Regions from separate parts of the Bacillus sp. M5A3_1b genome, predicted to be linked through region 4. Evidence: predicted binding sites of a transcription regulator. Region 4 holds the regulator's gene; each other region holds the start of a gene.
What was found. Region 4 encodes Rex, which represses fermentation and respiration genes when NADH is low (regulators of the CRP and FNR family bind a similar motif). Its sites were predicted from a motif close to TTGTGAAATATTTCACAA; they were not measured.
Positions count from the first base shown of each region.

Region 1: the regulator Rex is predicted to act here: its motif matches at 3,807-3,824, upstream of ACLBWW_RS25750 (DoxX family membrane protein).
Region 2: the regulator Rex is predicted to act here: its motif matches at 3,779-3,796, upstream of ACLBWW_RS06035 (L-lactate dehydrogenase).
Region 3: the regulator Rex is predicted to act here: its motif matches at 3,926-3,943, upstream of adhE (bifunctional acetaldehyde-CoA/alcohol dehydrogenase).

Region 1 covers NZ_JBKEZY010000013.1:81,384-87,371, forward strand. The annotation lists gene ACLBWW_RS25725 (methionine ABC transporter ATP-binding protein) at 1-377, shown strand, start outside; gene ACLBWW_RS25730 (methionine ABC transporter permease) at 352-1,020, shown strand; gene ACLBWW_RS25735 (SDR family oxidoreductase) at 1,058-1,834, opposite strand; gene ACLBWW_RS25740 (RNA polymerase sigma factor) at 2,220-2,711, shown strand; gene ACLBWW_RS25745 (sigma factor regulator N-terminal domain-containing protein) at 2,711-3,628, shown strand; gene ACLBWW_RS25750 (DoxX family membrane protein) at 3,869-4,375, shown strand; gene ACLBWW_RS25755 (DUF4256 domain-containing protein) at 4,448-5,014, opposite strand; gene ACLBWW_RS25760 (S9 family peptidase) at 5,132-5,988, opposite strand, start outside.
Region 2 covers NZ_JBKEZY010000001.1:1,136,007-1,141,994, reverse strand. The annotation lists tRNA gene ACLBWW_RS06135 (tRNA-Gly) at 1-59, shown strand, start outside; tRNA gene ACLBWW_RS06130 (tRNA-Leu) at 76-164, shown strand; tRNA gene ACLBWW_RS06125 (tRNA-Arg) at 168-241, shown strand; tRNA gene ACLBWW_RS06120 (tRNA-Pro) at 252-325, shown strand; tRNA gene ACLBWW_RS06115 (tRNA-Ala) at 340-412, shown strand; tRNA gene ACLBWW_RS06110 (tRNA-Met) at 433-509, shown strand; tRNA gene ACLBWW_RS06105 (tRNA-Ile) at 514-590, shown strand; tRNA gene ACLBWW_RS06100 (tRNA-Ser) at 608-700, shown strand; tRNA gene ACLBWW_RS06095 (tRNA-Met) at 728-804, shown strand; tRNA gene ACLBWW_RS06090 (tRNA-Asp) at 808-883, shown strand; tRNA gene ACLBWW_RS06085 (tRNA-Phe) at 898-973, shown strand; tRNA gene ACLBWW_RS06080 (tRNA-Thr) at 988-1,063, shown strand; tRNA gene ACLBWW_RS06075 (tRNA-Lys) at 1,074-1,149, shown strand; tRNA gene ACLBWW_RS06070 (tRNA-Gly) at 1,163-1,233, shown strand; tRNA gene ACLBWW_RS06065 (tRNA-Ile) at 1,244-1,320, shown strand; tRNA gene ACLBWW_RS06060 (tRNA-Asn) at 1,328-1,402, shown strand; tRNA gene ACLBWW_RS06055 (tRNA-Ser) at 1,409-1,499, shown strand; tRNA gene ACLBWW_RS06050 (tRNA-Glu) at 1,505-1,576, shown strand; gene ACLBWW_RS06045 (sigma-70 family RNA polymerase sigma factor) at 1,783-2,313, shown strand; gene ACLBWW_RS06040 (DUF4179 domain-containing protein) at 2,306-3,334, shown strand; gene ACLBWW_RS06035 (L-lactate dehydrogenase) at 3,913-4,857, shown strand; gene ACLBWW_RS06030 (S8 family serine peptidase) at 5,184-5,988, opposite strand, start outside.
Region 3 covers NZ_JBKEZY010000001.1:646,696-652,683, reverse strand. The annotation lists gene ACLBWW_RS03475 (YrzA family protein) at 1-169, opposite strand, end outside; gene ACLBWW_RS03470 (class I SAM-dependent DNA methyltransferase) at 306-944, shown strand; gene mtnN (5'-methylthioadenosine/S-adenosylhomocysteine nucleosidase) at 959-1,654, shown strand; gene ACLBWW_RS03460 (O-acetylserine dependent cystathionine beta-synthase) at 1,737-2,660, shown strand; gene ACLBWW_RS03455 (bifunctional cystathionine gamma-lyase/homocysteine desulfhydrase) at 2,664-3,797, shown strand; gene adhE (bifunctional acetaldehyde-CoA/alcohol dehydrogenase) at 4,053-5,988, shown strand, end outside.
Region 4 covers NZ_JBKEZY010000020.1:18,002-23,989, reverse strand. The annotation lists gene ACLBWW_RS28060 (ABC-F family ATP-binding cassette domain-containing protein) at 1-1,175, opposite strand, end outside; gene ACLBWW_RS28055 (redox-sensing transcriptional repressor Rex) at 1,363-1,992, shown strand; gene ACLBWW_RS28050 (YdiK family protein) at 2,019-2,213, opposite strand; gene ACLBWW_RS28045 (CPBP family intramembrane glutamic endopeptidase) at 2,210-2,959, opposite strand; gene groES (co-chaperone GroES) at 3,361-3,645, shown strand; gene groL (chaperonin GroEL) at 3,684-5,318, shown strand; gene ACLBWW_RS28030 (HNH endonuclease) at 5,880-5,988, opposite strand, start outside.

The sequences.
Region 1 (5,988 bases), on a different contig from region 4:
GCGGGACTGTGAAGGATATCTTCACAAACCCACAGCATACAACAACAAAGAAATTCGTAAACAGTGCATTTGCAGCTAAAATTCCAGAAGAAGTACAAAAAGAACTTCAAAGAACCGGAGAAATCGTAACACTTTCATTTATAGGAACCTCTTCTGGCGAACCAGCGTTAGCTATCGCTACAAAACGCTTTCAAGTGTATCCGAATATTTTATCCGGTAATATTACGCAGTTAAAACATGAAGCATACGGGAAACTGATTATTCATATGCAAGGTGAAAAAACTGAAGTAGACCGCGCTTTATCATTTTTACAAGAGCAAGGGATCATCGTAGAAGGAGGTAGAACAGACTATGAGAAACAAATCCTTTTTGGATGAATGGGGTAAAGTCATATGGGAAGCAACCATTCAAACATTTCAAATGACATCTATTTCACTATTTATCTCTATCCTTATTGCATTACCACTTGGCGTTACACTTGTTTTAACGCGACCTGGTGGACAGCATGAAAATAAAATTATTTATCCTATTCTTAATACCGTTATTAATATAATTCGCTCTCTTCCATTTATCATTCTATTATTCTTCATTTTACCTTTTACAAAGTTTCTAATGGGAACCTCCATTGGTGTGCAAGGTGTTATCGTACCACTTGTCGTATTCACAGCTCCTTATATTGCACGATTAATGGAGACAGCTTTATTAGAAGTAGATCGTGGTGTTATTGAAGCTTACCAAGCGATGGGCATTTCTACTATAAAAATCATTTGGCACGTTATGGTGAAAGAAGCTCGTCCCTCCCTTGTACTTGGATTAACAATTGCAACGATTGGTTTAATCGGTGCAACAGCAATGGCTGGACTTGTAGGTGCTGGCGGTCTTGGTGATTTAGCATATCGATTCGGACATTTACGCTACGAACCGGAAGTAATGTATGCAACTGTCTTTATTTTAATTATCCTCGTTCAAGGGCTACAATCTTTAGGGAACGGTGTTGCACGAAGATTGAAGAAAGATTAAAAAAGAAGGTATCTCACTAGGGTGAGATACCTTCTTTTTACCTTTTAAATCCACCTTCAGAATGAATAACTTGTCCAGTAATCCATTCTGCTTCTTCACTTACTAAAAACTTAATGAGTCTTGCCGCGTCCCTCGGCTCACCAATTCTACCAAAAGGAAACATCGGCTTTAATCCTTGCTTTATCTCTTCAGTCATCCAGCCTGTACTAGTTGGACCTGGATTAATTGCATTCACTGTTATACCTAGGTGGGCGACTTCAGCTGACAACGAACTCGTAAGGGCATCAATAGCTCCCTTCGTTGTTGCATACGCTAGCTCTCCAACCATAGGCCCTTGAAATTGTCCCGACGTCATATTCACAATTCTACCACCAGATTTCTTATCAAATCCTCGGGCAAATTGACTACTTAACAATGTAGTTGCACGAACATTTACTATGTAGTGCTTATCTAATTCTTCAGCAGTCAAATTAGAGAAGTCATTATTTTTAGAATACGCTGCATTATTAATTAATATATGAGGGTAACCTAGTTGTTCAGTAACTTTATTTATAAGCTCTTTCGGTGCATCATTCTGAGTTAAATCTAACTCCATACTCGATACTTTCACACCGTTTTTTAGTAACTCTTCTTTTAATTGTATTTGTTCACTTTGATCAACGCCCCAAGGCATTTCTTTATCGTACGCTGTCCAATACGTAAAAAATATATCATATCCTGCTCCAGCTAATTCTTTACAAATCGCTGCGCCTATACCATCTAGACGACTTACACCTGTAACAACTGCTATTTTATTTTTTAATTGATTCATCATATACTCCTCCAATTTAAAGGACGCATACTTTATATAAGAGATATGAATTTCCCTACACATTATCCTTACAAAAGGGATGTACAAGCCAAATATGCAGTCCTTGAATGATTTACAGATAACTAAATAAACCCTCACTTATGAGAGAAAAATTTATCTATCTAAATTTCGAATCATCACAAGTTCATCCACATATCGAGTCTTTATCCCCTCTCCATATATCTCCAAATTTTATTTTAGCATTAAAGATTTAATATTTCAAAAATAAAATAACCACTCCTATTTATAAAGTATCCTGTACTATAAACCATAGTTAATAACTAATTTAAGTTTAAGTGTATACATTTACCATTACCTGTTCGTTGTATAAGTGTAGGGAGGAAAAATGATGGGAAAAGAAAATATATTGACCTCCTATCTTATCAATTTAGGAGAGGAAGTGTTCAAACTACTATTAGCGAAAGGAGCTATAAAGGAAGATGCAGAAGACATCATCCAAAATACTTTCTATAAAGTATACACATTGCTAGATGACTTAACCGAGAGTAACATTCGTCCGTGGTTTTTTAGAGTCGCATTAAATGAATACATTGATTTAAAACGAAGAAAAGAACAGCAAAATATCTACTTAACTGAAGAAATTTATTCAAAACTTCAATATACAGACCGAGAATTGGATGCAGTTTTAAATAAAGATGAGATTTTCTATTTATTAAAAGATATAAAACTAGAATACAAAGAAGCCTTCTTTTTAAAATATTACTACGCTTTTACATACGAAGAAATCGCTCTAATACTAGATATTCAAGTAAACAGCGTCAAACAAAAGTTACAGCGTGCACGTAAAGCAATTCACTCAAAAATAGGAGGAACACCTTAATGGATACTTCTTTAAAAGATGCATTAAAAAAGGCTAAAAGAAAACAGTTACTTAAAATCATCATTACCTCTATTATCGTTGTCATGGTGCTTATCCCTATCATTTATAAAGTTGGCAATTACTTTGCAGCGAAAAGCTCTACAAAGCTTCACGAACGACTCTTTTTACATAATGCAATTGCAGAGCCCAATGTCCATATTGATTCTCAAGTTACGAGTAATTCCTCTATGTTTGGTGGCAATATCGTATCTAATCGTTCTAAAAACATTAACGGTTACTTAGTGCGATGGAATACACTGACAAGCTCTTACGACTGGTTTCGTTCTAACATCGATTACAACGAGTTAATACCAGGTTCTTATTGGTCTAGTTCTAGTACCGAGTCTTACAATTATGATAAACAAACGAAAAATAAAGTTGCTACATTTTATAATCCAGCCATCAAGAAATATCATGATGGCGTCAAAAATGAATTAAGTGCAGTTTCAACAATGGATAACTATGTAGCAGAAGTTGCTATCTCTTTCGATAAAGCTTATACATTAAAAGAAATTCAAAAGAAACTACCAGATAACTTAAATATCGTATGGCTATATATGGTCTCACCTATTAAAGATGAAAGCAGAGGTCCTTCCGGTATGCCAGTTTACGGATTTAATCCAGAAAAATCCCCTGAAGAAGCATACAAAAGGTTCTTTGATTCACTTAAACAATTCGATGACGATGGATATGACGAAGATATCCAAAAGTTTTTAAAATCAAACAAGGACAAACCATTCGATCAAGTGAAAATTTTAGGTGTTATGCTAACTGGGAGAACGGAAAACTTTAAGGCATTAGAAAACCAAGACTTTATTCGAGGTGCTTCTGTAGGGGTGACTGCACAAGTTATTCCTTATATAAAGCCAGAGAAGTAATCCGGAATGCCCATATGAACTTAAAGAGCATACATGAACCTGTTTACTACGGGAGCTAGCCGCTACAATAGATAGCTCCTATCCCTGATTTATTGCTTAATTTTCAAAAATAAACTTCACAATATTGTATGTGCAATTTTATAAATAAAAAATCATAAATTTGTTCACATTATATCCATTGTGATTTTTTTCACAATGGATATATAATAAACGTGTAAATACAATATTGGAGGGATTTCAATGGTTATCAATTTTTTAAGAACTGATAAACGTGCTACTTTCATATTATTACTTTTACGGCTTTATATAGGATATACATGGCTCGCTGCTGGGATAGGCAAAGTCTTCGGACAATCTTTTGACGCAAGTGGTTTTCTAAAGGGCGCTATTGCTCAAGCATCAGGTGACCACCCTGCAGTACAAAGTTGGTGGGCAGACTTCCTTCAACACTTTGTTCTTCCAAACGCAGACCTATTTAGCTTTTTAGTTCAATGGGGAGAAATTTTAGTAGGTCTAGGTTTAATTTTAGGCGGATTAACAAAAACTGCTGCATTCTTTGGAATTATAATGAATCTTTCATTTTTACTAAGTGGAACTGTTAGTGTAAACCCAAATCTGCTTATTTTAACTATGTTCATTTTAGTTGCAGGTCATAACGCTGGACGTATTGGATTAGATGGCTATGTTTTCCCTAAACTTTTCCGTAAAAACAACCATGAAACATATAAATTAAGTAAAACTGCGTAGTAACAGTTTACTTTTAAAATATAAATAAGAAAAAGAGCCTAAGTATAGGCTCTTTTCTTACTTACTCCAAATTTAAACTCTTAACGAACCACGGAATCCTCTGGCAGCATAATAGGAATCTGCTCCATTGTGGTACACGAAAACATGTCCGAAGCGATAATCGCAAAATAGAGCACCACCGAGTTCTCGAATATCTGAAGGTGTTTGTACCCAACTTGATGATTTCATGTCAAAATCCCCAAGTTGTTGCAATTCCCGATATTGTTCTTCCGTTAATAGTTCAATGCCCATAGCATTTGCAACATCAATAACGTTATTTTCTGGTTTATGTTTTTTTCTTGATTCTAACGCTTCAAGATCATAACAAAGACTTCTGCGGCCTTTAGGACTCTCCTTTGAACAATCATAGAAAGTATACTCGTCCTTCTCTTCATTATAACCAACAACATCCGGCTCACCGCCAGTTACTTCCATTTCATGAATTGACCACAATTTTTCAGTATTAGTAGCCAGCTTCGCTTCAATCTTAGCCCATTCAAGACCTTCATGGCGGTTCATGTTTTTCTCAAAACGAGCTTGTAATACTTTTAATAGTTCTTCACGTTGTTCTACAGATAACTCATTCTTATTCGCTGTCATATTAGTCCTCCGAATTCCGTTCCCTATAATCATTTAAATCTTCTCAATAATGGTTTGCATACAGTTTACAACAATCTGATACAATTGCACAACGAAAAATCCCTGTGCGGATATCCATTATATAGTACGAAAATCTTTCATACTTTCCTCAAGAATATAGTGTGAAAACCACATCAAGTTCTGCTTCATAATAGCTACATTCATTCCCGGCTGATCAGAACTATATGCCATTCCTTTAAATATAATTAACTCCGTATCAACTTCCATATCTCTTAACCCTTCATATAGCTCATATGCATTTGTAATTGGAATTCTTACATCCTTTTCCCCATGTTGAATTAACGTAGGCGTACAGGCTGATTTAATATATGTCATTGGTGATGTTTTCTTATATATCTCTGGATCATTCCATGGAGTATTTCCTAAATACATGCTAATAAAGTAAGGGATATCTGTATTTACATAATGAGTACTCCAGTTCGTAATTCCTCCCCCAACTGAGATAGCTTTAAATCTATCACTAAATGTAGAACAGAAAGCAGATATATATCCTCCGTTACTCCATCCCATAACTCCTACTCTATCTTTATCTACAATTCCTTTTTCTACTAGTGCATCCACTCCAGATATAACATCATCGTAGTCAGCAAATCCTTGTTTTCTATAGTTTGCTTTTAAAAATTCATTACCATAACCAGAACTTCCTCTATAGTTTGGCTCTAAAACGATAAAGCCTTTTTCGATAAACTGTTCAATCGGATATTTCTCATTAAAACAGTCTGAAAATATCGGAAAGGATGCCCAAGCTGGACCACCATGGATTACTACTAATAAGGGATATTTTTTATTTAAGTCACACTCTACTGGGGTTGATAGAACACCCTCTATTTCAAGACCATCACTACTTTTCCATGAGATGATTTCTCTGTTACTTTTAAGCCTTCCTTCGAAAAAGCTATTTTCATTTGTTACTT
Region 2 (5,988 bases), on a different contig from region 4:
GGTAGAATACAACCTTGCCAAGGTTGGGGTCGCGGGTTCGAATCCCGTCTTCCGCTCCAATTTTCAATATGACATGCCGGGGTGGCGGAACAGGCAGACGCACAGGACTTAAAATCCTGCGGTGGGTGACCACCGTGCGGGTTCGACCCCCGCCCTCGGCACCATATGCGCCCGTAGCTCAATTGGATAGAGCGTTTGACTACGGATCAAGAGGTTAGGGGTTCGACTCCTCTCGGGCGCGCTTTTATTAACGGGAAGTGGCTCAGCTTGGTAGAGCACCTGGTTTGGGACCAGGGGGTCGCAGGTTCAAATCCTGTCTTCCCGATTTTCCAAAAACACGGGGCCTTAGCTCAGCTGGGAGAGCGCCTGCCTTGCACGCAGGAGGTCAGCGGTTCGATCCCGCTAGGCTCCACTTATTTTAATATATTTTATGGCGGTGTAGCTCAGCTGGCTAGAGCGTACGGTTCATACCCGTGAGGTCGGGGGTTCGATCCCCTCCGCCGCTACCATAAAGGACCTTTAGCTCAGCTGGTTAGAGCAGACGGCTCATAACCGTCCGGTCGTAGGTTCGAGTCCTACAAGGTCCACCACTAAAGCTTTATATCTCGGAGGTATACCCAAGTTCGGCTGAAGGGATCGGTCTTGAAAACCGACAGGCGGCGAGAGTCGCGCGGGGGTTCGAATCCCTCTACCTCCTCCATTTTTTCTAAATTAAATATTTTATCATCGCGGGGTGGAGCAGCACGGTAGCTCGTCGGGCTCATAACCCGAAGGTCGCAGGTTCAAATCCTGTCCCCGCAACCAAATGGTCCCGTGGTGTAGTGGTTAACATGCCTGCCTGTCACGCAGGAGATCGCCGGTTCGACCCCGGTCGGGACCGCCATTTTTTTACATAAAGGCTCGGTAGCTCAGTCGGTAGAGCAGAGGACTGAAAATCCTCGTGTCGGCGGTTCGATTCCGTCCCGAGCCACCATTTTGAAGTCGCAAGCCGACTTAGCTCAACTGGTAGAGCAACTGACTTGTAATCAGTAGGTTGGGGGTTCAAGTCCTCTAGTCGGCACCACTTTCAAAATGAGCCATTAGCTCAGTTGGTAGAGCATCTGACTTTTAATCAGAGGGTCGAAGGTTCGAATCCTTCATGGCTCACCATTTACAATTTAATGCGGGTGTAGTTTAGTGGTAAAACAAGAGCCTTCCAAGCTCTGGTCGAGAGTTCGATTCTCTTCACCCGCTTTTCAATTATGGGCCTATAGCTCAGCTGGTTAGAGCGCACGCCTGATAAGCGTGAGGTCGATGGTTCGAGTCCATTTAGGCCCACCATAATTATTCCGCAGTAGCTCAGTGGTAGAGCTATCGGCTGTTAACCGATCGGTCGTAGGTTCGAGTCCTACCTGCGGAGCCATATTATAGAGAAGTACCCAAGTGGCTCAAGGGGCTCCCCTGCTAAGGGAGTAGATCGCGAACGCGGTGCGAGGGTTCGAATCCCTTCTTCTCTGCCAGAATTGGCCCGTTGGTCAAGTGGTTAAGACACCGCCCTTTCACGGCGGTAACACGGGTTCGAATCCCGTACGGGTCATACTAAAAGAGATAGCATAATCTGCTATCTCTTTTTTGTTTTGTAAAAGCGGACTTTGGATAGTCTGCTTTTTTTATGGATTTTTTGTGGCATTAGTGCTTGATAGTAATCATTGCAATAAGTTGTAGGAGATATATATACACTTATTTTTGCAACCTTTTTATTCTCTCATTCGACTATATTAGTAAAGGGAGGAAGAAATAAAAATGGACATAGCCTATCTAGTAAAACAAGCGACAAGAGGAAATGATCAAGCATTTGAACAACTTATTACTTTTGTTCGCCCAAAACTATATCGAACAGCTTATTCTTATGTAAGAAATGAACAAGATGCACTGGATATATACCAAGAAACAATTTATGAAGCATATCTTTCATTGAGAAAGTTAAAAAAGCCGGAGAAATTTCAAAGTTGGATTACTAAAATTCTTGTTTTTAAATCCATTGATTTTGTAAGAAAATCCTCTAGACAACTTGTTGCGAATGATGAAATGTTTTCTAATTTATGTGCAGAAGAGAGCATGAATAAATTAGAGCAATCGTTGGATTTAATCGAGGCATTTAATTTCTTAGATCCTACTTACAAAACTATTATTGTATTAAGGTATTATCACGATTTATCTATTAAGGAAATTGCTGAGGTTCTTAATTCTCCAGAAGGAACGGTAAAATCTCAATTACATCGAGCAAAGCAAGCTTTACGCCCCATTTTAAAGGAGGGATATAGTTATGAATAAAGAAGAATTTAATCACCATATCAATGATATTCCTATACCAGAAGACAGGTTAATTCAAAGAGAAAAAACAGCCATTCTTCAAGCTAAGAAAAATCAATACCGTAGAACCAAAACAATCAAGTATTCTAGTCTTGTTGCTTGTGGAATATGTGTTTCTCTCTTAGGTTTTGGATTCATTTCTCCTACTATGGCAAAGACATTATCGAGTGTTCCAGTTATAGGCCCCATTTATGCGCAATTTAATGATATTGCTTCTGATAAAATTGAAAAGGATGAGCTTGCTACATCAATTGAAAGACAAGATAACCATAGTGGTTTAACGATGAATGTGAAAGAAGCTGTTTACGATGGTGGACGTTTAGTGATCACAGTTGAATACAAAGGAGAAAATACTATTTCAAATACCAATGAAGAGAAAGCTGGACTTAGTTATGTAACCATTAATGGGAAAGAAGTCAGATCTGCAATTGGTTCTACTTCACAGAAATCAAAAGAAGGAAACACCATTATCGAGCAGCATGAATTTACTCTGGCTAATTACGGTGAATTTGGTGATAAAATTGATGTTTCCGTCCATGGGGAAGATTTATTTGGAAAAACAGGAACATGGAACGTAGCATTTCCTCTCACAAAAGTTGAAGGTGAGATTCATAAATTCACTCCTAATATAAAAACATTAACGAAAGATAATTTATATGCATTAACAGTAAATCAAGTAACCTTTTCTTCACTTTCAACGAGGATTGATTTGACCTTTGATTATCCAAAAGAAATGGAAGTTAATGATAGCTGGCCAGCACTTGATTATACAGTTACTGATGATAAAGGAAAAATCTACGAAGGAGTCAGCTTGCAAGTTGGTAGTACGGGACTATATGGACACCATATTGTTTTAGCTCTTCCGCCGATGGATAATCCTCCAAAATCCTTAACAATTGAGCCCGCGTATCTTAATGGTCTAAATGATACATTAAAAAATGGAGGTGCTGAAGATTTAAAAACGACTGTGTTGCTACAATAATTAAAGAGCTTTGCTAGGTTCACATGTTTATTGACTGTTAATAAGTGACGGTATGTTAATTTGACGTGTATGGAAAAAACATCGCTGTCCAGCTAAGATAAATTTGTATCCGTATAATCAAAAAACGCTATTCTTTTGTAGAAATATACAGAAAGGATGGCGTTTTTAATGCTGTTATTATTGTCGAGTTTTGTCGGTAAGTCGATATATTGCAAAAATCGCTGATATAATTTGAGTTACGGTCGATATATTCTAAAAATCGCTGATATATTTGGAGTTACGATCGATATATTCTAAAAATCGCCGGTATAATTTCACTTACCGACAAAAACCACAAGAAGAACCCTTTCACAATCTAAAGAAAACACCTAATTTGGTATGGATTCCACACCTATTCCAATAACTTTACACTCTATGTGAAAAAGTTCACAAATAGGTCATAATTTGTGAAGTAATTCACAATTATACGTGCTACAATATGAATGTAAAGAAGTTAAACAACATTAAATTAGTATTTTAATTAATTACTTAAACAATCATAAAAAAATAGATGTGAACAATAGAGAGGGGAAATTACCATGAAAAAAGGTATCAATCGTGTAGTATTAGTAGGAACAGGAGCTGTAGGTTGTAGTTACGCTTACTCAATGATCAACCAAGGTGTAGCTGAAGAATTCGTATTAGTAGATGTTAATGAAGCAAAAGCAGAAGGGGAAGCAATGGACTTAAGCCATGCGGTACCATTCTCTCCATCACCAACAAAAGTTTGGAGCGGTAGCTATGCAGATTGTAAAGATGCAGATCTAGTTGTTATCACTGCTGGATTACCACAAAAGCCAGGTGAAACTCGTTTAGACTTAGTTGAGAAAAATACAAAGATCTTTAAACAAATCGTGCGCGGCATTATGGATAGCGGGTTCGATGGAATTTTCTTAATCGCTACAAACCCAGTTGATATTTTAACTTACGTAACTTGGAAAGAATCTGGTTTACCAAAAGAGCGTGTAATCGGTTCTGGTACTACTTTAGACTCTGCTCGTTTCCGTTACATGTTAGGTGACTACTTAGATGTAGATCCACGTAACGTTCATGCTTACATCGTTGGTGAGCACGGTGACACTGAACTTCCAGTATGGAGCCACGCTACTGTAGGTGTACAAAAGTTAGAAACAATCTTAGCTAACAACGAGCAGTACAAACAAGAAGACTTAGATAAAATCTTCGAAAATGTACGCGATGCAGCTTATCATATCATCGAACGTAAAGGTGCAACTTACTACGGAATCGGTATGTCACTACTTCGTGTAACTAAAGCAATCTTAAGCAACGAGAACAGCGTATTAACTGTATCGGCATACCTTGAAGGTCAATATGGTGAGAAAGATGCTTTCGTAGGTGTTCCAGCTGTTATTAACCGCGAAGGTGTACGTGAAATCGTAGAACTTGAGCTAAATGAAGAAGAAAAAGCGAAATTCGCTCATTCTGTAAAAGTATTAAAAGAAACAATGGCACCAGTACTATAATAATTGCTAAATAATTCAGAGGCGGGAAACTGCTTCCTACCTCTGAGTTTTTATATAATTTAATATAAATTCCTTTTCCGGTTTCCCTTGTATATCCCCAATATACCCCTTTTGCTGGATAAGGGTCGTTTATAGAAAAGAGCACTCTACTTTATATAGAGTGCTCTTTATTATCCCGCTATTTGCCGGGCAGTAAGATCCCCACCTCAAAATGCAGCGAAAGCAACGAAGTTAGTTTGGTGATCAACTGCTCGTAAAAGCCCGATTGGTGAGGGCTAATAATCAGTGGGGGATGAACACCCCCCACTGATTAAAGTTTCACTTTATCATTTTTTAGGTGTTAATCCTAATTTCTTTAAAATATCTGCCAGTGTACCGCTTTTTGATTTTTCAACAGGTATTTGTGATTTAGATGCATCCGGTCCTTTTTTCAAGAAGTTCTTTTCAACGAAACGAATATCTTTTTCGTCGACAATGCCATCTTTGTTAAGGTCGCCGTCTTTTACAGATAGTCCTTTTTTACCATAGTTGCTAGCGATAATTTCAGCATCTTTTATATCAATTACTTTATCTCCATTTACATCACCGGCAAGATTTTCATCAGGTCGTGCATAATAATATTGGCCAAGCAGCTTACCATCTTTTTCAGTACCTAATTTCGTTGTTAGTCGGCTTGTTAAATGCCCTGGAACCTCCACGTATAAGTTATAATCACGTTTATTAACAGGAAGTCCATTTAGTTTAAAGTAACCGTATTTATCAAGTGAGCCTTCAAACTTATGACGGTAAGAATCCGTTGCATATACTTTTACACCAAGCTTTGTATAATCGAATTTCTCATCTAAATATCCACGTTCATTTAAGAATGCACCAGGTTTAATATTTCCTTCTACTTTTGAGTTTAAAGACATAACTGAGAATGTTTGATCTTGAAGGACACGCATTCTATTTGGCTCTGATTCACCTTGTTTCCAGTAAGCAAACACTGCTAAATCTAATTGAGCATTTGCTTCATAAAATTCATCATTTTCTACTTTGAAAGTTACATCAATGAACGGGAAATCACCATCTAATCCGCCGAAGTTTTTATCATCAATAGCCCCGCCTACTGTAACAGAACCTTCTTCTAGT
Region 3 (5,988 bases), on a different contig from region 4:
GTCTTTTGCTTTCGGGATCCATAACCATTTGATGCGAGATGTGATGAACTTCAAGCATAAGTGCTTTATTATTATCGATTTGTTCGCTAATTTTTCGTTCTAAAGAAGCTAAGTCTCCTGCTTCGAAAAACTCTACTTTATCTTCTAACATTTCAAAGGTAAATGACACGAAGACGACCCCTCTCCTATGTAATCAACTATAGTGTAACAAAGAAAAGAATGAAATACCATGTACATTTCAATTGACATTTTTAGCAAGAGGGCATATCATACTGATAAAACCGATAAGAAAAAGGGGAATTTTTATGGGGACAGAATTTAATGGTTTATTTGATGAGTGGGCTCATACGTACGACTCATTCGTACAAGGCGAAGATATACAATATAAAGAAGTTTTCGCTCGTTATGAGGATATTCTAGAGGATGTAGTTAACAAGTCATTTGGTAATGTATTAGAATTTGGTGTTGGTACTGGCAATTTAACAAATAAATTATTGTTTGCTGGACGCACAGTTTACGGTATAGAACCGTCACGTGAAATGCGCATGATTGCAAAAGAGAAATTGCCGCAAGAGTTTTCCATTACAGAAGGTGATTTTCTTTCGTTTGAAGTCCCAACTTCAATTGATACCATAGTAAGCACCTACGCATTTCATCATTTAACAGATGATGAAAAAAATGTAGCGATTGCGAAGTATAGTCAATTGCTAAACAAAGGTGGTAAAATAGTGTTTGCTGATACGATATTTGCAGATCAAGATGCATATGATAAAACTGTTGAAACAGCAAAACAAAGAGGTTTCCATCAGTTAGCAAACGATTTGCAAACGGAATACTATACACGTATTCCAGTCATGCAGTCTATTTTTGAAAACAATGGCTTCCATGTAACGTTTACGAGATTAAATCATTTCGTTTGGGTAATGGAAGCAACTAAGCAATAGAAAGAGGGATTAGATTGAGAATTGCTGTAATTGGAGCAATGGAAGAAGAAGTACGTATTTTACGTGACAAATTAGAACAAGCAGAGACAGAAACAGTTGCAGGTTGTGAATTTACGAAAGGGCTATTAGCAGGGCATGAAGTAATCTTGTTAAAGTCTGGTATTGGTAAAGTAAATGCAGCGATGTCAACGACAATTTTATTAGAAAGATATAAGCCAGAAAAAGTAATTAATACTGGTTCAGCTGGTGGCTTCCATCATTCTCTAAACGTTGGAGATGTAGTTATTTCAACAGAAGTTCGTCATCATGACGTAGATGTAACAGCATTTAACTATGAGTATGGTCAAGTACCAGGAATGCCTCCTGGATTCAAGGCTGATGAAGCATTAGTTGCATTAGCTGAGAAATGTATGCAGGCAGAAGAAAATATTCAAGTTGTAAAAGGTATGATTGCAACAGGTGATTCATTTATGAGTGATCCGAACCGCGTTGCAGCAATCCGTGATAAATTTGAAGACCTTTATGCAGTAGAAATGGAAGCAGCAGCTGTTGCACAAGTATGCCACCAATATGAAGTTCCGTTTGTTATTATTCGTGCACTTTCTGATATTGCTGGTAAAGAATCAAATGTTTCATTTGATCAATTTTTAGATCAAGCAGCTCTTCATTCTACAAACTTTATCGTAAAAGTACTAGAAGAGTTAAAGTAATGTAACAAAAAGGCAACTGTCTCATATAAAGAAAATACATACAGTTGCCTTTTCTTTATTGGCAAATAAGGGGGAGAACACGATGAATGTATATCGTGGAGTTCATGAGTTGATTGGTCATACACCAATTGTAGAAATTACTCGTTTTTCACTTCCAGAAGGGGTCCGTTTATTTGCAAAGCTTGAATTTTATAACCCAGGTGGAAGCGTTAAGGACCGTTTAGGAAGAGAATTAATCGAAGATGCGCTAGAAAAAGGGCTTGTTACCCAGGGTGGAACAATTATTGAACCAACTGCTGGAAATACTGGTATTGGACTGGCACTTGCAGCGTTACAACATGATTTACGCGTTATTGTTTGTGTACCAGAGAAATTTAGTATTGAAAAACAAGAATTAATGAAAGCACTAGGCGCAACGGTCGTGCATACACCGACTGAGCAAGGAATGACCGGCGCAATTGCAAAAGCAAAAGAATTAGTAAATGAAATACCGAATTCATACTCTCCAAGTCAGTTTGCGAATGAAGCAAACCCGCGTGCGTATTTCAAAACACTAGGTCCTGAACTTTGGTCGGCACTTAACGGAGAGATTAACATATTTGTTGCAGGAGCAGGAACTGGTGGTACATTCATGGGGACTGCATCTTATTTGAAAGAAAAAAATATAGATATAAAAACGGTTATTGTCGAACCAGAAGGATCTATTTTAAATGGTGGTAAAGCTGGTTCGCATGAAACAGAAGGGATCGGCCTTGAATTCATCCCGCCATTTTTGAAAACATCTTATTTTGATGAAATTCATACAATTTCTGATCGAAATGCATTTTTACGAGTAAAGGAATTAGCGCAAAAAGAAGGACTGCTTGTTGGGAGCTCTTCCGGAGCAGCATTTCATGCAAGTTTACTTGAAGCAGAGCAAGCGGCACCAGGTACAAATATTGTAACGATTTTTCCTGATAGTAGTGAGCGTTATTTAAGTAAAGACATATACAAAGGATGGGAATAAAAAATGAGAGCAAAGACAAAGTTAATTCATGGTATTCGCATAGGAGAACCTTCAACTGGATCTGTAAATGTACCGATTTATCAAACAAGTACGTACAAACAAGAAGCAGTTGGTAAGCATCAAGGATATGAATATTCACGTACAGGCAACCCAACACGTGCAGCTTTAGAAGAAATGATTGCAGTATTAGAAAACGGTCATGCTGGTTTTGCATTTGGTTCAGGAATGGCTGCTATTACAGCTACAATTATGTTGTTCTCAAAAGGTGACCACGTTATTTTAACAGATGATGTGTATGGTGGAACGTACCGCGTTATCACGAAAGTATTAAATCGCTTCGGTATTGAGCATACATTTGTAGATACAACCAACTTAGAGGAAGTTGTAGAAGCAATTCGTCCGAATACGAAAGCGATTTATGTGGAAACACCAACGAACCCATTACTGAAAATTACTGATATTAAGAAAATATCTACTCTTGCTAAAGAGAAAGATTTATTAACAATTATCGATAACACATTCATGACGCCATATTGGCAGTCGCCGATTACTTTAGGAGCAGACATTGTACTTCATAGTGCAACGAAATATTTAGGAGGTCATAGTGACGTAGTTGCAGGCCTAGTAGTTGTAAATAGCCCGCAATTAGCAGAAGACCTTCACTTTGTACAAAACTCAACAGGAGGCATTCTTGGCCCACAAGATAGCTTCTTACTACTTCGTGGTTTAAAAACATTAGGAATTCGAATGGAAGAGCATGAGACGAATTCACACGCAATTGCCGAGTTTTTAAATAACCATCCAAAAGTAAATAAAGTATATTACCCAGGTCTTGCATCACATCAAAACCATGAACTAGCGACAGAACAAGCAAATGGATTTGGTGCTATTATCTCATTTGATGTAGATAGTGAAGAAACATTAAATAAAGTACTAGAGAACTTACAATACTTTACACTTGCTGAAAGTTTAGGGGCAGTAGAAAGTTTAATTTCTATCCCATCTCAAATGACACATGCATCAATCCCAGCAGATCGTCGTAAAGAGCTAGGAATTACAGATACATTAATTCGTATTTCTGTCGGTATTGAAGACGGTGAAGATTTAATTGAAGATCTAGCACAAGCGTTAGCATAGTAAAAATGCACTGCTCAGGCAGTGCATTTTTACTACATCTATTTTGTGAAAAACTTCACAAAATAGACATACACAAATGAAATAATTTCATGTATATTAAGTTCATGAAGTGTTACTCACGAACATACTTGTGAAATATTTCACAAAGAATGAGGTTCATGTAGGAAAGCAACTCTATTTTTTTGCGCTAATCGGGACTCATTATGACCTATAGGGTCTTATTCAGTCCACGATAGCAGAATAGGAGGAATTTACATGGTAGTCAAAGAGAAAGTTGTAAATGAAATGCAGGAAGTAAAAGAGATGATTGATACGTTAGTGAATAACGGTCGAAAGGCTTTACAAGCATTAGAAAGTTTTACACAAGAGCAAATTGACAAAATTGTTCATGAAATGGCATTAGCAGGTGTTGATCAACATATGCCGCTTGCGAAGTTGGCTGTTGAAGAAACAGGTCGTGGTGTATATGAAGATAAATGTATTAAAAATATTTTTGCTACTGAATATATTTGGCATAGCATAAAAAAAGATAAAACAGTAGGGATTATTCACGAAGATCCTCATGAAGAAATAATAGAAATTGCGGAACCTGTCGGTGTAGTAGCTGGGGTAACGCCAGTAACGAATCCAACGTCGACAACAATGTTTAAAGCATTAATCGCGATGAAAACGAGAAATCCAATTATTTTCGCATTTCATCCTTCAGCACAAAACTGTTCCATTGCAGCGGCGAAAACAGTATATGATGCAGCGGTGAAGGCCGGGGCACCAAAACATTGTATTCAGTGGATTGAAAGACCTTCTGTCGAAGCAACGAAACAATTAATGAACCATGAAGGTGTTGCGCTTGTTTTGGCAACTGGAGGAGCAGGTATGGTGAAATCAGCTTATTCTACTGGAAAACCAGCGCTAGGTGTAGGTCCTGGTAATGTACCATGCTATATAGAGAAATCAGCGCATATAAAACGAGCTGTTAATGATTTAATTTTATCAAAAACATTTGATAACGGTATGATTTGTGCATCAGAACAAGCAATCATTGTAGACAAGGAAATTTATGATGATGTGAAAAAAGAAATGATTGCAAACAATTGTTACTTTGTAACAGAAGAAGAGAGAAGAAAATTAGAAAAGCTTGTTATTAATGAAAATACATGTGCAGTAAATAGTGATATTGTAGGGAAATCAGCACAGTACATCGCCGCATTAGTTGGAATTACTGTGCCTGAAAATACAAAAATGCTTGTAGCTGAAATACAAGGTATCGGAGGAGCATATCCACTATCACGTGAGAAACTGAGTCCAGTATTAGCTTGTGTAAAAGCAAATTCACTAGAAGAGGGACTTACATATTGCGAAGACATGTTAGACCTTGGTGGTTTAGGACATTCAGCAGTCATTCATTCCACAAATAAAGAAGTACAAAAACAATTTGGATTACGTATGAAAGCTTGCCGTCTTATTGTAAATGCCCCTTCATCACAAGGTGGAATCGGTGATATATATAATGGATTTATTCCATCACTTACGCTCGGTTGCGGCTCGTATGGGAAAAACTCAGTTTCTCAAAACGTAACAGCGACGCATTTATTAAATATAAAAAGGTTGGCAAATAGAAAAAAGAATATGCAGTGGTTCAAATTACCACCAAAAATTTATTTTGAAAAACATGCGACAGCATATTTAGCAAATATGCCTAACATTTCACGTGCATTTATTGTAACGGATCCAGGAATGGTTGAGCACGGATATGTAGATACGGTTACGCATTATTTACGTAAACATGCAAATGATGTAAAAGTCGAAGTTTTCTTTGAGGTCGAGCCAGATCCATCAGATGAAACTGTGTTTAAAGGTGCGGAAATGATGAGAAGTTTTAAGCCAGATGTAATTATCGCACTTGGTGGTGGTTCAGCTATGGATGCAGCGAAAGGGATGTGGCTTTTCTATGAGCATCCAGAAACAACATTCTATGAAATTAAACAGAAGTTTTTAGATATAAGAAAACGTACATGTAAATATCCGGAATTAGGAAGTAAGGCGCAGTTTGTTGCCATTCCAACAACATCAGGAACAGGATCAGAAGTAACACCATTTGCGGTTATTACAGATAAGAAAAATAATATAAAGTATCCGCTCGCGGATTATGAATTAACACCAGATGTAGCAATTGTTGATCCACAGTTTGTAA
Region 4 (5,988 bases):
TTGGATCCGAAAGAAACATCACCATTTAATAGTGGTAACTTATTCACAAGTGATTTTAATAATGTGGATTTCCCAATTCCGTTTGGACCAACTAAAGCAACGCTATCCCCGCGAGTTAAGCGCATAGTTACATGTTCAATAATCGGATCATCATCATAGCCGATAGTTGCATCCTTTACTTGTAAAACATCATTTCCACTTTGTTTTTCGATATCGAAGTGGAAGGATGCTGACTTAGAATCACCTAATGGTCTAGTCAATAATTCCATTCTATCTAATTGTTTACGACGGCTTTGAGCACGTTTTGTCGTAGATGCGCGCGCTATATTTTTTTGAACGAAATCCTCAAGCTTAGCGATTTCATCTTGTTGTTTTTCATAACGTTTCATGTCTTGCTCGTATAATGCTGATTTTAAGTCTAAATATTTACTGTAGTTACCAACAAATCGTCTGCTTTCTTTATTCGAAATTTCATATACTTGTGTAACGAGTTTATCTAAGAAATAACGGTCATGGGAAACGATTAGTATTGCGCCAGGATAGCCTTGTAAATATTGTTCAAGCCATGTTAATGTTTCAATGTCTAAATGGTTTGTAGGCTCGTCCAAAATAAGTAGGTCTGGTTTCGTTAATAATAATTTACCGAGAGCTAATCGTGTTTTTTGTCCACCGCTTAATGTAGAAATCGTCGTCTGGTGCGTTTCAACTGGGAAGCCAAGACCACTTAAAATCGAGCGAATATCTGCTTCATATTGATATCCACCTTGATCTTTATAATCTAATTGCAATTGGTCATAATCAGCTAATAATCTTTCATATGTAGCCTCGTTTGAAAAGTTTTCTTCTTTTCCCATTTCTTGCTCTAGCCTTCGAAGTTTTGTCTCCATTTGCTGCAAGTGTGTAAAGACGGTTAACATTTCATCCCAAATTGTTAAAGACGTTTCTAACCCGGTATTTTGAGCTAAATATCCGATTGAGACATCTTTTGGTTTTATAATTTCGCCACCATCATGAGATAGCTCACCAGCTATTATTTTTAATAGTGTAGATTTTCCGGCCCCATTTCGTCCGACTAATGCGATACGATCTTTCGTTTGAACTTCCAATTTTATGTTTGCAAGAATCGTTTCGGCACCGTATAATTTCGTAAGCGCGTTTACTTGTAATAAAATCAATGTTTTCACCTCAAATAATTTCTTAACTTTGCCATGTTTATATTTCTCAATCATACTAAAAATAGTGTATAGTTTAAAATAAAGAGAGAATACTTCTTCTCTTTATTATACAGGGAAATTCATGAGTGCTAAACTTCTGTATTTGATTCAAGTATATGAATAAAGATAGGAAGAGAGGAGAGGTTATATGGAGCAGCAAAAAATTCCACAGGCCACTGCCAAACGATTGCCTCTATACTATCGATTTATCCAAAACTTATCTCTTTCTGGTAAGCAACGTGTTTCATCAGCCGAATTGAGTGAAGCGGTAAAAGTTGATTCCGCAACGATTCGAAGAGATTTTTCATATTTTGGAGCGTTAGGGAAAAAAGGTTATGGATATAACGTAAATTATTTATTATCATTTTTCCGTGAAACACTCGACCAAGATGATATAACACGTGTAGCACTTATTGGAGTAGGTAATTTAGGGACCGCTTTCTTACATTATAATTTCACGAAAAACAATAATACAAAAATTGAAATGGCGTTTGATGTTAGTGAAGAGAAAGTCGGGACAGAAATCGGGGGCATTCCTGTATATCATTTAGATGAATTAGAAGAACGTTTATCAACTGATATACAAGTGGCAATATTAACAGTACCCGCTACAGTAGCACAATCTGTAGCAGATAGATTGGCAGAAACGAACGTGCATGGTATTTTAAATTTCACACCAGCGCGCTTAAATGTGTCAGATAATATAAGAATTCACCATATTGATTTAGCGGTAGAGTTACAAACACTTGTTTACTTTTTAAAGAATTATCCACAATAAAACGCAGAGGAAGCGACCTCTGCGTTTTATTGTTGTTTTTTCTTTGCGAATTTAACTAATATAAGGCGAAGTGCCAAATTAAAATCAATTGTTGCCATAACTGCAAATAGTATTGTCCACATATTCCAGATTGTATCTGTTACGTTCGTAATGGCGAAGCGTGTAAAGATACATCCTAGAAGGAAGTACAATGCAGCCATGAACAATGGTGAGTTCCTCATACTAAAAATCCTCCGATAAAGCCTTGCATTTTTTCAGCTTCTTTAATCATTTCTTGAATTTGTTCATTGCTCATTAAAACTTGAGCAACTGCAACTAATGTATTCATTGCAACATGAGCTGCGATAGGGACGATAATACGCTTCGTTTTTACATATAAAAAGGCGAATACGAGTCCCATGGAAGTGTATACCAATAAGTGAGTGAAATCAAAATGAATTGCTGCGAATACAAGAGAACTAATGATAGCAGCAATAAAGAAGTTAAACTTCTTATAAAGTGTACCAAATAAAATTTTTCTAAATACGATTTCTTCCAAAATAGGTCCTATTATAGAGATAACGATAAGGAACCAAGGTGTCGTTCTTGCGATATCCATAAGTCTTGCTGTATTTTCTGATCCAGGTTTAATTCCTAATACACGCATTTCTATCATACCGGCAATACTTTGTGAGAAAAATGCTAGGAAGAACCCGATAAAAATCCAACCAATCGTAGCTGGAACAGTAGAGCGCATTGTATCTAAACGTCTGTCACGAATATCTGTTCTAAGTAACCAAAGTACGATACATAATGCAATAAAGAAGCTAATGATTGCCCAGTGGCCAGTTATGAGTTGAAATTTCTCTTCTCTAGAAAATCCCCTGTTATCATAAAGTCCAGTTTTCAGCAGAAGTGGTAATCCAGCAATGGATGATAACTGCATTAAAATGTATGTAACGATAACCCACCAATATTGTTTTTTCAAATGGTTTAACCATCCTTTCTAACTCTAGTGTATGAGATAAGGTAGGATAACATGTAAATATGCTACCTACGATATAAACCTCGCTTAAATTATGTTTTTTTCGTAAATCCTTATTTGAAATTATAATAGAAGACAGGAGAAAGTTGTGTGTATAGCGAAAACAATTTAGGGTGTCCTTTCATATTGTAACATACGATTAGTGGAAACAACGATTCATATAGTAAAGGTAGAAGAAGAGGGACTCTATATAGAAAAGTGTATAGCTTAATTTGCGAAAAAATTATGATTTTTTTACTTGCAAAAGAAATTGAGATTATTTATTATTATAAGTGTGTTAGCACTCGAGTGACTTGAGTGCTAATAAATAAAATTTACATAACAAAATGAGGAGGTTATTGTTCATGCTAAAGCCATTAGGTGATCGCGTTGTAATTGAGCTTGTTCAAGCGGAAGAAAAAACAGCAAGTGGTATTGTATTACCAGACACTGCAAAAGAAAAACCACAAGAGGGTAAAGTTATTGCAGTAGGTACTGGTCGAGTGCTTGAAAATGGTGAGCGTGTTGCTTTAGAGGTAGCAGCAGGTGATCTTATCATCTTCTCAAAATATGCAGGTACTGAAGTAAAATACGAAGGTACTGACTACTTGATTTTACGTGAAAGTGACATTTTAGCAGTTATCGGTTAATTATATAAATCTTAAAAAACTCAAGGGGGTCAATTATTATGGCAAAAGATATTAAATTTAGTGAAGAAGCACGTCGTTCGATGCTTCGCGGTGTCGACACTCTTGCAAACGCAGTAAAAGTAACGCTTGGACCAAAAGGTCGTAACGTTGTACTTGAGAAAAAATTCGGTTCACCACTTATTACAAATGATGGTGTAACAATCGCAAAAGAAATTGAATTAGAAGATGCATTCGAAAATATGGGTGCAAAATTAGTAGCAGAAGTTGCTAGCAAAACAAATGATGTAGCTGGTGACGGAACAACAACTGCAACTGTATTAGCACAAGCTATGATTCGTGAAGGTCTTAAAAACGTAACAGCTGGTGCGAACCCAATGGGTCTTCGTAAAGGTATCGAAAAAGCTGTTACTGCTGCAATTGCAGAATTAAAAGAGATTTCTAAACCAATCGAAGGCAAATCTTCTATCGCACAAGTAGCTGCTATTTCTGCAGCTGACGAAGAAGTAGGTCAATTAATCGCTGAAGCAATGGAGCGCGTTGGTAACGACGGCGTTATTACTTTAGAAGAATCTAAAGGATTTACAACAGAATTAGACGTAGTAGAAGGTATGCAATTTGATCGTGGATATGCATCTCCTTACATGATTACTGATTCTGACAAAATGGAAGCAGTTCTTGATAACCCATACATCTTAATTACTGATAAGAAGATTTCTAACATCCAAGAAATCTTACCAGTATTAGAGCAAGTGGTACAACAAGGTAAACCACTTCTTATCATCGCTGAAGACGTAGAAGGCGAAGCTTTAGCTACATTAGTAGTGAACAAACTTCGTGGTACATTCAATGTAGTAGCTGTTAAAGCTCCTGGATTTGGTGACCGTCGTAAAGCAATGCTAGAAGATATCGCAATCTTAACTGGTGGCGAAGTAATCACTGAAGAATTAGGTCGTGACTTAAAATCTGCTACAATTGAATCTTTAGGACGCGCTGGTAAAGTTGTTGTAACGAAAGAAAACACAACTGTAGTTGAAGGTATCGGAAATTCACAACAAATCGAAGCTCGCATCGGTCAAATCCGCGCGCAATTAGAAGAAACTACTTCTGAATTCGATCGTGAAAAATTACAAGAGCGTCTTGCAAAACTTGCAGGTGGCGTAGCAGTAATTAAAGTAGGTGCAGCAACTGAAACTGAGTTAAAAGAGCGCAAACTTCGCATTGAAGATGCACTTAACTCAACTCGTGCAGCAGTAGAAGAAGGTATCGTTGCAGGTGGTGGTACTTCACTTATGAACGTATACACGAAAGTAGCTTCTATCGTAGCTGAAGGCGACGAAGCAACAGGTATCAACATCGTACTTCGCGCACTAGAAGAGCCAGTTCGTCAAATCGCAATCAACGCTGGTCTAGAAGGATCTGTAGTTGTAGAGCGTCTAAAAGGCGAAAAAGTAGGCGTTGGTTTCAACGCAGCTACTGGCGAGTGGGTTAACATGCTTGAAACTGGTATCGTAGATCCAGCTAAAGTAACTCGTTCTGCACTTCAAAACGCAGCATCTGTTGCAGCTATGTTCTTAACGACTGAAGCTGTAGTTGCTGACAAGCCAGAACCAAATGCACCAGCAATGCCTGACATGGGCGGCATGGGCATGGGCGGTATGGGCGGAATGATGTAATAAGGGTTTTAAAACCTTGTTATATCAACGTTTAAAATGATAATATGCTTTTCATGTCCTCTAATTTGTCCTCGTTTTATAAAAAACAGGGCAATCTATGACAGAAACGCTAACTATAGGAGAAGGTCTTTTATCAGTTTGCTAAACTGTTGGGAGGCCTCTTCTTTCATTAAATACCGGAATGCCATTGGCAGAATTGCCGGAGGGAATTTAAAACAAAAGAATAATATTGATATTTGGCATGAAAATTCAAAGCGACTTATCAATATTTGGAAGAGAAGGTAAAGGTTTCGAATACGTATGAACCTGTTTTAAAACCTTTAAGATAGCAGAAGAATGACATACCATAAAAAATGGGGAATATAGATCAAGCTGTATAAGAGTTGGCTCAAAGAAAAAAATAAGTATTGAAAGTACAATTTTCAAGAATGTTATTAAGACTAAAATAAACCTGAACTCATTTACGAGTTCGGGTTTATTTTTTTATTTAGGAAGGAACACTTAATGGTTAGAAATCTTTGTGTTATACAAAATGTTTTCAGTATCATCATTATAAAGAAATCATATTCTCCCTCTATCTAAAAAACCCCCAAATATATTTTGTTGATGATAATGCAAATTATCAATCGAAGGCCTGAAAAATTCCTGTGCAGGAACAAAAATACTTTGA